DNA from 4 places in the Vibrio tapetis subsp. tapetis genome. Region 1 is predicted to be linked to each of the others. Evidence: predicted binding sites of a transcription regulator. Region 1 holds the regulator's gene; each other region holds the start of a gene.
The links. Region 1 encodes PurR, which represses purine synthesis genes. Its sites were predicted from a motif close to TNANGNAAACGTTTNCNTNA; they were not measured.
Positions count from the first base shown of each region.

Region 2: the regulator PurR is predicted to act here: its motif matches at 1,848-1,867, upstream of purM (phosphoribosylformylglycinamidine cyclo-ligase).
Region 3: the regulator PurR is predicted to act here: its motif matches at 1,757-1,776, upstream of glpX (class II fructose-bisphosphatase).
Region 4: the regulator PurR is predicted to act here: its motif matches at 1,316-1,335, upstream of purE (5-(carboxyamino)imidazole ribonucleotide mutase).

Region 1 covers NZ_LT960611.1:1,720,992-1,724,136, forward strand. The annotation lists gene torD (molecular chaperone TorD) at 1-450, shown strand, start outside; gene purR (HTH-type transcriptional repressor PurR) at 747-1,751, shown strand; cyclic di-GMP riboswitch class I at 1,897-1,988, shown strand; gene VTAP4600_RS07640 (TfoX/Sxy family DNA transformation protein) at 2,103-2,693, shown strand; gene VTAP4600_RS07645 (TVP38/TMEM64 family protein) at 2,829-3,145, shown strand, end outside.
Region 2 covers NZ_LT960611.1:2,428,116-2,431,260, forward strand. The annotation lists gene VTAP4600_RS10780 (uracil-xanthine permease family protein) at 1-1,014, shown strand, start outside; gene upp (uracil phosphoribosyltransferase) at 1,135-1,761, opposite strand; gene purM (phosphoribosylformylglycinamidine cyclo-ligase) at 1,931-2,971, shown strand; gene purN (phosphoribosylglycinamide formyltransferase) at 2,975-3,145, shown strand, end outside.
Region 3 covers NZ_LT960611.1:3,000,899-3,004,043, forward strand. The annotation lists gene VTAP4600_RS13405 (1,4-dihydroxy-2-naphthoate polyprenyltransferase) at 1-517, shown strand, start outside; gene rraA (ribonuclease E activity regulator RraA) at 593-1,120, shown strand; gene zapB (cell division protein ZapB) at 1,302-1,544, opposite strand; gene glpX (class II fructose-bisphosphatase) at 1,835-2,842, shown strand; gene VTAP4600_RS13425 (helix-turn-helix transcriptional regulator) at 3,025-3,145, shown strand, end outside.
Region 4 covers NZ_LT960611.1:3,481,413-3,484,557, reverse strand. The annotation lists gene hemF (oxygen-dependent coproporphyrinogen oxidase) at 1-636, opposite strand, end outside; gene tsaC (L-threonylcarbamoyladenylate synthase type 1 TsaC) at 654-1,211, opposite strand; gene purE (5-(carboxyamino)imidazole ribonucleotide mutase) at 1,405-1,890, shown strand; gene VTAP4600_RS15640 (5-(carboxyamino)imidazole ribonucleotide synthase) at 1,896-3,011, shown strand; gene VTAP4600_RS15635 (DUF3726 domain-containing protein) at 3,089-3,145, opposite strand, start outside.

The sequences.
Region 1 (3,145 bases):
GACCGTGCCGATGTTCAACTAGAACTGTCCGCCGACTTTTGTGGTTTGTTCTTAGCTACCGCCAAAAATGCGGCACTCCCTTATGCCTCCTTGTATATTGGCACTGAAGGTTTGTTAAACGGTAAACCTGCTCTGGCAATGGAGCAACTGATGAAAGACAAAAACATTACCAAGCAAGAAGGCTTTAATGAACCTGCCGATCATCTCGCATTAGAGCTCGACTTCCTTGGTAACCTAATCGTGCGTTCTAACGAAATCGACAATGAAAACGACTTTGAGTTGGCTTTACTGGAACAAAAACAATTTATCGAACAACACATGCTGACTTGGGTTCCATCATTTAACGCAAAATGCCGCCAATTCGATGAATTTGGGTTTTATGCCGCAGTAGCACAGCTGTTGCTTGCCTTCCTTAAGCTTGATTGTGAATACATTTCAGGCGAGCAGTAAAAGACATCTAGAGGGTCGAAAATACGGCCCTCTCCCTTCATTTTGGTCATCTCTCGTTATCATTTTTCATTCCTGAATTCACTGTTTTAATGAATACATCGTCGTTTTGAAACAAATAACGTTGTCAGAGTGTTTGAATCGGTCTAAAATTGTGATCGCAAACGATAAAATATGAAAACACGCCAGTTCCATGAAAACCGCCTATATTGAGCGGTTTTATTTTTTGCATTAATTATATTTGGTCAGCCCTCCATTAAACTAATACTCATACGGTGCTGACTCGACAGGAAATTTTTATGGCCACGATTAAAGATGTTGCGCGTATTGCCGGTGTATCGACTACTACGGTTTCACATGTAATTAATAAAACTCGTTTTGTTGCTGAAGCAACGCAAGAGCGAGTAAACAAAGCAGTAGAAGAACTAAATTATGCCCCAAGCGCTGTCGCACGCAGCCTTAAGTGTAATACGACCCGTACGATCGGCATGCTAGTAACTCAGTCTACCAACCCATTTTTCGCCGAAGTTGTCGACGGTGTTGAGAGCTACTGCTACCGTCAAGGCTACACTTTGATTCTGTGTAATACTGGTGGTATCTACGAAAAGCAACGAGATTATATCCGTATGCTCGCTGAGAAACGTGTAGACGGCATATTAGTCATGTGTTCAGATTTAACGGAAGAACTTCGTGGAATGCTTGATTCTCACGCTGACATTCCAAAAGTAATCATGGACTGGGGCCCTGAAAGCTCTCATGCAGATAAGATCATCGATAACTCTGAAGAAGGTGGGTATCTAGCAACGAAATACCTAATTGATCACGGACACACAGACATCGCTTGTTTAAGTGGCCACTTAGACAAACTCGCCTGCATCGAGCGTATAGCCGGTTATAAACGCGCTCTAGCCGAAGCAAACATTGAGTTCCAAGAAGATCACATCATTGAAGGTAATTTCGAATGTGATATGGCGGTTGTCGCAGCGGATAAAATCATTGCTATGGCACAACGCCCAACCGCGGTTTTTTGCTTCAATGACACCATGGCTCTTGGACTCTTAAGTCGTCTTCAAGAAAAAGGCCTGAGCGTTCCTGACGATATCTCTGTTATTGGTTACGATAATATTGAAGTCTCTGGTTACTTTTCACCGCCACTCACCACGGTACACCAACCTAAACGTCGTGTTGGTAAAACAGCTTTTGAGATCTTGCTTGAACGCATTAAAGATAAAGAACATGACAAACGAGTGTTTGAAATGCACCCCGAGATTGTTGAACGTCAATCCGTCAAAAGATTAATCTAGCAAATAGCAGATTAATTCATATTTAATGGCCCTTGCTTCATATGCGAGGGCTGTTTCATATTGTAGGCACTCTTATTTGAACCAATGTCACATTAAGAAACCTCAATTGTGATGTTTGTTCCGATTTTTCACTATGATTTTATTGTCACGCACAGGGCAAACTACTTGAAAAAGTAGGACGCAAAACTTCCGGCCTAAATCAATATGTATTATTGGTATGGTAGTGGGGTCGCCGATGGCAAATATGCAAAATTTATATAGCTACCTTGTGGCTTATATAACACTCGCATAGTTTTGCTCACTTCTCGGACCTGATTTTGGTGACGTTGTTTCTAAACCGAGATTATTAGCATGGATAAACCGATATTAAAAAACTCACTTAAGCTATTTGAGACTTTAGGGAAGATAAAATCTCGCTCTATGTTTGGTGGCTTTGGTGTCTTTGCAGACAATACTATGTTTGCTTTGGTCGTAAACGATACTCTTCACATAAGGGCTGATGCAGCCAATGCGCTGACATTTAAGCAACAAGGTCTTCAGCCTTATGTCTATAAAAAGCGTGGTTTTCCCGTCGTTACCAAGTATTTTGCATTACCTTTTCAGATGTGGGAAACGCCTCAAGATATCCTCGATATTGCACTTAAGGCTCTCACGGTTGCAAATACCGAAAAGCTCAAGCAAGCCGAGGTGAAACCAACTCGTTTAAAAGATTTACCTAACCTGCGTTTAGGTACTGAAAGAATGCTTAAGAAAGCCGGAATCAATAGTGCCGACGATTTACGCACTCACGGTGCAGCTAAAGCTTATCAAGCAATTAGCCAAACGCACACCGGAGATGTTGGATTCGAGCTATTGTGGGCGCTTGAAGGCGCTATTAACGGCACACACTGGTCAGTCATCCCGAAACAACGCAGAGACGAGCTCATCGATCAGCTAAATTAGGTCGACATAATATGAACAACAAAAAACCGCGAACTGACAAGCTCGCGGTTTTTTTTGTATCAAATGAAAGTTTTATCCTATTTCCTCTGTCATACTTATTAAGATTTATACAACTTTTCTAAACAGGACGTAAATATGAACAAGAAGATCATTTTAGGGATAGTCTTCATCGCTGTAATCGTGGTATTGGCGATCAATTTTGGTCCACACCTAACGCTTGAAAACGCTAAAGCCCAACAAGTTGCTTTAGGTGAGTTTATTGAAAACAATTTCATTGTTTCAGCGTTAAGTTACTTCGCATTATACGTATTAGTCACCGCCTTCTCTGTACCCGGAGCTACCGTAATTACCCTACTCGGCGCCGCACTATTTGGTTTTACCACCGGACTTATCTTAGTTTCTTTCGCCAGTACGCTTGGCGCAACATTGGCGTTTTTGAGTAGCCGCTATCT
Region 2 (3,145 bases), 710 kb from region 1:
ATGGGTGGCCTAATGGCTGCGGGTGTTGTGTACGTACTCATGGGTGCCGTAATCAAGGTTAAAGGTGTTGCCATCATCCATAAACTTTTGCCTCCCGTAGTAGTGGGGCCTGTGATCATGGTGATTGGCCTTGGCCTTGCGCCCGTTGCGGTCAATATGGCATTAGGTAAGACAGGCGATGGTGCTGTACAGCTCATTGATGGCAATGCGGCGTTAATCATTGCCTGCGCGTCATTATTTACAACCATCGCCATTAGTGTTTTTGCCAAAGGTTACTTAAAGCTTTTGCCAATTTTTGGCGGCATCTGCGTTGGTTATGCACTGAGCTTATTTTATGGCGTGGTTGATTTCACTCCAGTCGCTCAAGCGAGTTGGTTATCTATGCCCAACTTTACTTTTCCTGAATTTAACATCAACGCCATTCTCTTTATGATCCCTGTCGCCATTGCACCTGCCGTCGAACACGTGGGTGATATGTTGGCTATTTCGAATGTTACCGGGAAAGACTATTTGAAAAAGCCAGGCTTACATCGCACCATAGCGGGCGACGGAGTAGCAACCATTGCCGCTTCTATGCTTGGCGCGCCACCTAATACGACATACAGTGAAGTGACTGGCGCTGTAATGCTTACTAAGGCCTTCAACCCTGTCATCATGACGTGGGCTGCGGTAACTGCAATTGTACTGGCGTTAGTTGGGAAGTTGGGCGCTTTGTTGCAAACCATACCTGTTCCGGTAATGGGTGGCATTATGATCTTGCTGTTCGGTTCTATTGCAACCGTTGGTCTTAATACACTGATCAAGAATAACGTCGACCTACACAAATCACGTAACCTAGTGATTGTAGCGATTACCTTAGTATTTGGTATTGGTGGCATGGCTTTCGGTATTGGCGAGTTTAGCCTACAGGGCGTGAGCTTATGTGGCATTGTCGCTATTCTTCTGAACCTGATTTTACCCCATGAGTTGGGTGAGAATCACGTTGTTGATAATGCTCAGATGGAAGAAGATTGATTGAAAAGCGAAGTGCTAGAAGCGAAGTACTAAAAGCTAAGTGCTAAAAAAAGGAAAGCCACAGTGCTTTCCTTTTTATCGTGTTTTCGACTAACTAAGTTAGTGAGTCAACATCATCGGTTACTTAGTACCGAAGATCTTATCGCCTGCATCGCCAAGACCAGGAACAATGTAGCCTTTGTCGTTTAGCTTCTCATCGATTGCAGCTGTGTACAGCTCAACGTCCGGGTGCGCTTTTTCTAATGCAGCGATGCCTTCAGGAGCAGCAACAAGAACCAAGACTTTAAACAACTTACAACCTTTCTCTTTCAGAAGATCAAGAGTGGCGATCATTGAGCCACCAGTTGCAAGCATTGGATCGACAACCAAAGCGATACGCTCATCAATGTTAGATGCCAATTTATTAAAGTAAGGAACTGGCTCTAGTGTTTCTTCGTCGCGGTAAATACCAACAACACTGATACGTGCGCTTGGCATATGCTCTAAAACACCATCCATCATGCCTAAACCCGCACGAAGAATTGGCACTACCGTTACTTTTTTACCCTTCAGTTGATCAACCTCTACCGGGCCATCCCAACCATTAATCGTAACGCGCTCTGTTTCAAAATCTGCGGTTGCTTCATACGTTAGCAAGCTGCCAACCTCAGTAGCAAGCTCACGAAAACGCTTTGTGCTGATGTCACCTTCACGCATTAAACCAATTTTATGCTTAACTAGAGGGTGTTTCACTTCAACAACTTTCATTCCCAACTCCGACATTATTTTAAATAAACCTTCCGATTATACACATAACTAGAATGAATTTCAGAATATGTGTCACTAAAAAAAACTCGCGCAAACGTTTTCCTTTTCTGGTCAACCCCTGTTAGAATAGCGCCGTTTTTCACATCCATTTAAGTTCGAGGACTATCCCGTGAGCGGTAATAATTCTTCCCTAAGCTACAAAGACGCTGGTGTTGACATCGATGCAGGTAACGCACTAGTAGACCGTATTAAAGGTGCTGTAAAACGCACTCGTCGCCCAGAAGTAATGGGTGGCATTGGTGGCTTTGGTGCCCTATGTGAACTTCCAACTAAATACAAGCAACCTGTGCTTGTTTCAGGCACAGACGGTGTTGGTACTAAACTTCGCCTAGCCTTGGATATGAAAAAACACGACACAATCGGTATCGATCTTGTGGCTATGTGTGTGAACGATCTAATCGTTCAAGGCGGCGAACCGCTATTCTTCCTAGACTACTACGCAACAGGCAAACTTGATGTTGATACAGCAGCAGATGTTGTTTCAGGTATCGCTGAAGGTTGTGTGCAAGCTGGCTGTTCATTAATCGGTGGTGAAACTGCTGAAATGCCAGGTATGTATGAAGGCGAAGATTACGACGTTGCTGGTTTCTGTGTTGGTGTTGTTGAAAAAGAAGACATCATCGATGGCACAAAAGTCGCGGCAGGTGATGCCCTGATTGCTGTCGGCTCAAGTGGCCCACACTCAAATGGTTACTCTCTTGTTCGTAAGATCCTTGAAGTATCAAATGCCGACCTTAATGAAGAATTAAACGGCCGTACAATTGGCGACCAATTACTTCAACCAACTAAGATTTACATCAAATCAGCACTTAAGATGATTGCAGAGCACGATATTCATGCTATCTCGCACATCACAGGTGGTGGTTTCTGGGAAAACATCCCTCGTGTACTACCTGAAGGCACAAAAGCCGTTGTTGATGGCAACAGCTGGGAATGGCCGGCTATCTTCTCTTGGTTACAAGAGAAAGGTAACGTAGAAACACACGAAATGTACCGCACCTTTAACTGTGGTGTTGGCCTAATCGTCGCACTGCCGAAAGATCAAGCAGACGCTGCTGTTGAGCTGTTAAAAGCTGAAGGCGAAAACGCTTGGGTTATCGGTGAGATTGCAGACGCAAAAGCTGACGAAGAACAAGTAGAGATCCGCTAAATTATGAAAAATATCGTTGTCTTAATATCAGGAAGCGGCAGTAACCTACAGGCCATCATAGATGCTTGTAATGACGGTCAAATCTTGGGTAAAGTCAGCGCTGTTTTTTCTAACAAAGCAGACGCTTACGGATTAAAGCGTGCTGAACAAAGTGGGAGTGATGCCCACTTTGTA
Region 3 (3,145 bases), 1.3 Mb from region 1:
TATCGCTTATACCGTTGGTAATAAACCCTATGGGTACGTAGGTCTTGGCGATTTATCCGTGTTTATTTTCTTTGGCTTACTTGGCGTAGCCGGCACCTACTTTCTTCATACTGGCACCATCAGCAGCGATGTATTCCTACCCGCCATTGGTTGCGGATTGCTCGCGGTGGCTGTTCTTAATATCAATAACATGCGAGACATCGACAACGATAAAGCCTGTGGTAAGAAAACCGTCGCAGTTCGACTTGGTTCCAATAAAGCCAAGCTTTATCACGTCGCTCTGTTAATTGGAGGAATTCTACCTTTCATCGCCTATTTAGCCTTAGTTCAAACACCGCTTACTTTAGAGGCCGCAATGCTGGTGGCTGGCTTGCTGCTATTTAAACACGGTCGGGATGTTCTACTCGCCCGTCAACCAATAGAGTTAGCCCCTATGATGCCGGTCATTGTAAAGTGTGCGCTTATCACCAACTTACTGTTTGCAATCGTGGTTACTGGTCAAACTCTCGTCAGTTAATTGCGCCTTGTCATTGCAATGACTTACAGGCGTTATATACTCGAAGACAGACCTCTGAATTAGAAGATGATGCGTATGGAATACAACACCTCAGCCTTATGTGATATTTACTTAGACCAAGTTGATGTCGTCGAGCCAATGTTTAGTAACTTTGGTGGCAGTGCCTCATTTGCAGGCCAAATCACAACCGTTAAGTGCTTTGAAGATAATGGCTTGATTCGCTCTGTTCTCGAACAAGAGGGAACTGGACGCATTCTACTGATCGATGGTGGGGGTTCACTTCGTCGCGCATTGATTGATTCTGAGTTAGCGACACTTGCTGAAGAAAATGAGTGGGAAGGCCTGGTTGTTTATGGCTGCGTTCGTGAAGTCGACGATCTTGAAGACATGAATATCGGCATTCAAGCACTCGCTTCCATCCCTGTCGGCGCAGCGTCACAAGATATCGGTGAAATCGATGTCGCGGTTAATTTTGGTGGCGTTACCTTCCTACCAGAAGATTACATCTACGCAGACAATACTGGCATCATCCTGTCTCAAGAGCCTCTTGAAGCAGAAATGGAAGATGATACAGGCGAAGAAGAGTTCATTGACGAAGAGTAACGAACATTCTGACCAATTTAAAAAAAGACAGCTAAGGCTGTCTTTTTTGTTTCCGGTACTTTGGTTACCCGCATAAAAAAAGGAGCTAACGCTCCTTTCTAAAACAGGTAATAAGAAGATTAAGCGCAAGTATGATTAGGTTCCTCTAGGAGAAACGAATCGTAACCAGCTTAAGTTCTTATTACTCTACGTCGTCCATTTTGCCGAGTAGATTGCGGATACGCTCCTGCCATGCAGTGTGCTCTTCACGCATTTGCTGGTTTTGCTGCTCTAGCTCTTCGCTATTGCCTTTTAGGCCGTTTGCTTCTGTTGCTAGCGTTTCGTTACGCTCTTTCAGCTCTTCCACTTCCATTTGAAGTAGCGCGATCGTGTCAACGGCTGTTTGTACTTTTGCTTCTAATTGTTCTAAAACTTCTAATGACATCTTTGGCCACCTTAATTTGATTCAGTGTGCGTGAAGGATTTCACAAAATATAACTCATTCTACTGGTCATGCTGGCTAGACTCACGCTCAATATTTACCTTATTTGTTCATTTGGTTAAAAAAAGTGCGATTTGTGGCAAGTTTTGACATATCGGTGCCGTAAAACCGCTCTTACGCCTTTTGAACATTGACGTTATTCGTGGTTGAGGCAAAAAAGCAAACGTTTACTCTGAACTATGATAGAATCGCGCCGAATTTATTCTTACCCATTCATTAGTTCTGGAGTCAGCATGAAACGCGATTTAGCGATGGCATTTTCTCGTGTCACCGAGGGTGCCGCATTAGCAGGTTACAAGTGGTTAGGACGTGGCGATAAAAACGCAGCCGATGGCGCTGCCGTTGAAGTAATGCGCTGCCTACTTAACAAAACCGATATTAGCGGTGAAATCGTAATTGGCGAAGGCGAGATTGATGACGCTCCGATGCTCTACATCGGCGAGCAAGTTGGTGTTGGTGGTGATGCTGTAGATATCGCAGTTGACCCAATTGAAGGAACTCGCATGACGGCTATGGGCCAGTCAAACGCACTTGCTGTTCTTGCTGCAGGTGAAAAAGGCAGTTTCCTTAAAGCACCAGATATGTACATGGAAAAATTAGTGGTTGGCCCAGGTGCTAAAGGGGCAATCGACCTTGAAAAACCGCTAAAAGAGAATTTAGAAAATGTCGCTAAAGCGCTAGGAAAAACACTCGATACCCTAGTCGTTACTACGCTTGCTAAGCCACGTCACGATAAGGTAATTGCAGAGATGCAAGCCATGGGCGTTCGTGTCTTTGCAGTGCCAGATGGCGACGTTGCTGCGTCTATCTTAACTTGCATGCCAGACAGCGAAGTAGACATGATGTACTGCATCGGTGGCGCACCTGAAGGTGTGGTTTCTGCGGCGGTTATTCGCGCACTTGATGGTGACATGCATGGTCGTTTACTTCCTCGTCATGAAGTAAAAGAAGACTCTGCGGAAAACCGCGCTCACGGCGAGCTTGAATTAGCACGTTGTAAAGAGATGGGCGTAGAAGCCGGTGTTGTACTAGCGATGGGTGACATGGCTCGTAGCGACAACGTCGTTTTCTCTGCAACAGGCATCACGAAAGGTGATTTACTTGAAGGCATCACTCGCACTGGTGATATCGCCACGTCAGAAACCTTACTGATTCGTGGACGCTGCCGTACGATCCGTCGTATTAAATCGATTCACTACCTAGAGCGTAAAGACGACGAGATACGCGATTTCATTCTGTAATCCTATCTAGCCTCCTCTTTCAAAACGCAGCTTCGGCTGCGTTTTTTGTTTTGCTTTATGATTAATCCCGCTGCAAGAAGTCACATTAATAGGTTTCTTTTATCAATATCTCATGCTTTATCAATTATTTGCTTTATTAACTCGATACTCCATAATAGTAGGGCGATAAGGATAAGGTAACGATGAAAACAACTGACCGAATATTACATAAAATCAAACGTGAAGGTGCTGTCACAGCTAAGCATCTCGCGGAAGACTTTTCTATGACCACCATGGGAGCAAGACAGCACCTACAAAGCCTAG
Region 4 (3,145 bases), 1.8 Mb from region 1:
CCCAACCGCCTTAATGTAATCGAAACTGCGCTCAAAGCCCCATTCATTCAAATCATCAAAAAACAGGCCGCCGACACCGCGGGTCTCGTCTCTATGAGGTAAGAAAAAATATTTATCACACCAAGCTTTATGATCGTCATATACCGATACACCAAATGGCGCACACAACTGTTTTGCCGTATCGTGCCAATGTTGGCAATCTTCTTTAAAAGGGTAAAATGGAGTTAGGTCGAACCCACCACCAAACCACCAAATGGGCGTCTCCCCCTCTTTCTCTGCGATAAAGAAGCGAACATTAGCGTGAGAAGTTGGCACAAAAGGATTGTTTGGGTGCATCACTAACGAAACCCCCATAGCTTCAAACTTACGTCCAGCTAACTCTGGTCGATGTGCTGTAGCAGACGCAGGCATTTGTCGGCCTTGCACATGAGAAAAGTTAACGCCACCTTGCTCAAAAACATGGCCTCCTTTCATCACACGCGTACGACCTCCACCACCTAGCTTTTCACCTGACTCCCTTTGCCATGCATCTTCAACAAACTTGGCATGACCATCAGCTTGTTCTAGTTCCTGACAAATGCTGTCTTGTAGCGACAATAAAAAGGTTTTTACGGCTTGTTTATCTATTTGAGACATAGTTTTCCTTGCTGAGGTTAGCCCTGTCGGATCAATTGCAGTGTTTTTGCGTCACGGATCTCACTTGGCTTATCTCGACCACCCGTTGCGCCTTCCAGTATAGCGTTTAGTCTATCACCTAATTGCTGATGGACTTCCTGTGTTGTCATGCACGGGGGCAAGCCCGTTAAGTTAGCACTTGTGGAAGTAATTGGCTTACCGAATTCTCGACATAGTTTTTGCACCAAAGGGTGATCGGTCACGCGAACCGCAATTGAGTCAAACTGGCCACTCACATGACGTGAGACTTTTGGGCTAGCAGGCATTATCCATGTGACTGGCCCAGGCCAACTGGCTTTCACTCTAGATAGTTGCTCTTCATTAAGCTGAGCTTCATCAATATAGGGTAACAACTGGGCATAATCGGATGCAATAAGGATAAGCCCTTTTTCAACAGGGCGCTGCTTTAGCGCCAAAAGCTTATTTATTGCGTGAATATTATCAGGATCACAGCCCACCCCAAACACCCCTTCTGTCGGGTACGCAATGACTTCCCCTGCCTGTAGGGTTGAGATTGTATGTTTAAAATTGTCCATGACCGAGTTCCTAATGAATACACTTTATGAGCTAAGTGTACAAACTATCATTCTCGTTGCCCAAAGCTATTTGTTTATAAAATGTATCAATATTCATCCACTAGCGACGCAAACGTTTTCCTTAAGCGTTTTTACCCGTATAATGCGCGCAAAATATCCGCTCACCTAATTTACGCACTTGAAGGAGTTTGAGATGAAAGTCGGTATTATCATGGGTTCTAAGTCTGATTGGCCAACAATGAAACTAGCAGCAGAAATGCTAGACCAATTTGGCGTTGCTTACGAAACCAAAGTGGTGTCTGCACACCGTACTCCTCAGTTATTAGCCGATTACGCAAGTGGCGCTAAAGATCGCGGAATTAAAGTGATCATTGCTGGTGCCGGAGGCGCAGCGCACCTTCCAGGTATGGCGGCTGCTTTTACTAGCCTTCCCGTATTAGGTGTTCCTGTTCAGTCTCGTGCGCTTAAAGGCATGGATTCTCTGCTTTCGATTGTTCAAATGCCAAAAGGTATTGCTGTTGGTACTCTCGCTATTGGCGAAGCTGGCGCGGCAAACGCAGGCATTTTAGCCGCGCAAATCCTAGGTACTCATGATGAAGAAGTGATGTCAAAGGTTGAAGCTTTCCGTGCAACACAAACGGAAACGGTATTAGCTAACCCAAACCCTGCAGAGGATTAATCGCCATGCACGTATTGGTGTTAGGTGCGGGCCAACTTGCTCGCATGATGTCTTTAGCCGGTGCTCCACTCAATATTGAGATTTCAGCCTTTGATGTTGGCAGTGAAAATATTGTGCACCCTCTCACGGCGCAGTTACTTGGCCACGGCCTTGAAAACGCCATTGAGAAAGCGGACGTAATCACAGCAGAGTTCGAGCATATTCCTCACGATGTACTCGATGTCTGTGAAAAGAGCGGAAAATTCTTTCCTACTACCGATGCAATTAAAGCTGGCGGTGATCGACGCATTGAAAAAGCCTTACTTGATAATGCCAACGTAAAAAATGCTAAATACGCCGTTATTGAAACTCGTGAAGATTTCGATGCCGCAATAGCCTATGTTGGCGTACCTATGGTGCTAAAAAGCGCGTTAGGTGGATACGACGGTAAAGGCCAGTGGCGCTTAAAAGACACTGACAATGCCGACGATATTTGGTCAGAAATGCAAGACTGTATTGCAGCCACTGCGACACAAGCGATTGTGGCCGAAGAATTTGTCTCTTTTGACCGCGAAGTATCATTAGTCGGTGCTCGTAATGCTCAGGGTGACATCGCTGTTTACCCATTGGCTGAAAACGTGCACACCGATGGTGTATTAAGCTTATCCACTGCCATTGTAGAGCCTGCACTTCAACAACAAGCAAAGCAAATGTTCACCGCTGTAGCAGAAAGCCTAGACTACGTTGGTGTGCTAGCCCTTGAATACTTTGATGTGCAAGGTCAGCTTCTGGTTAACGAAATTGCACCTCGTGTACACAATTCTGGTCACTGGACTCAGCAAGGCGCTGAAACTTGCCAATTTGAAAACCACTTGCGTGCGGTATGCAATATGCCATTAGGCAGCACCGAACTCATCCGCCCGACCGCAATGATCAACATTCTTGGTGAAGATACATTACCAGAGTCTGTACTTGCGATGGATGGTTGTCACGTTCATTGGTATGGCAAAGAAAAACGCCCTGGTCGTAAAATGGGTCATATTAATGTTTGTGCGAACAGCAATGAAGCACTCACTGAAGCACTTCGTGTATTGGCAAATACTCTAGATGAACATGCGTTTCCTGCTCTGAAGAATATCTAGCCTACAGAACACCAAACAATAAAAGGCCGCAGATAAACGTATCTGCGGCCTTTTCGTATTTTACAAAAGATGGAAAGTTATACTAACTCACCAGCCCCCATTTTTGATTGTTCACTGTTTTCAACCAAAATAGC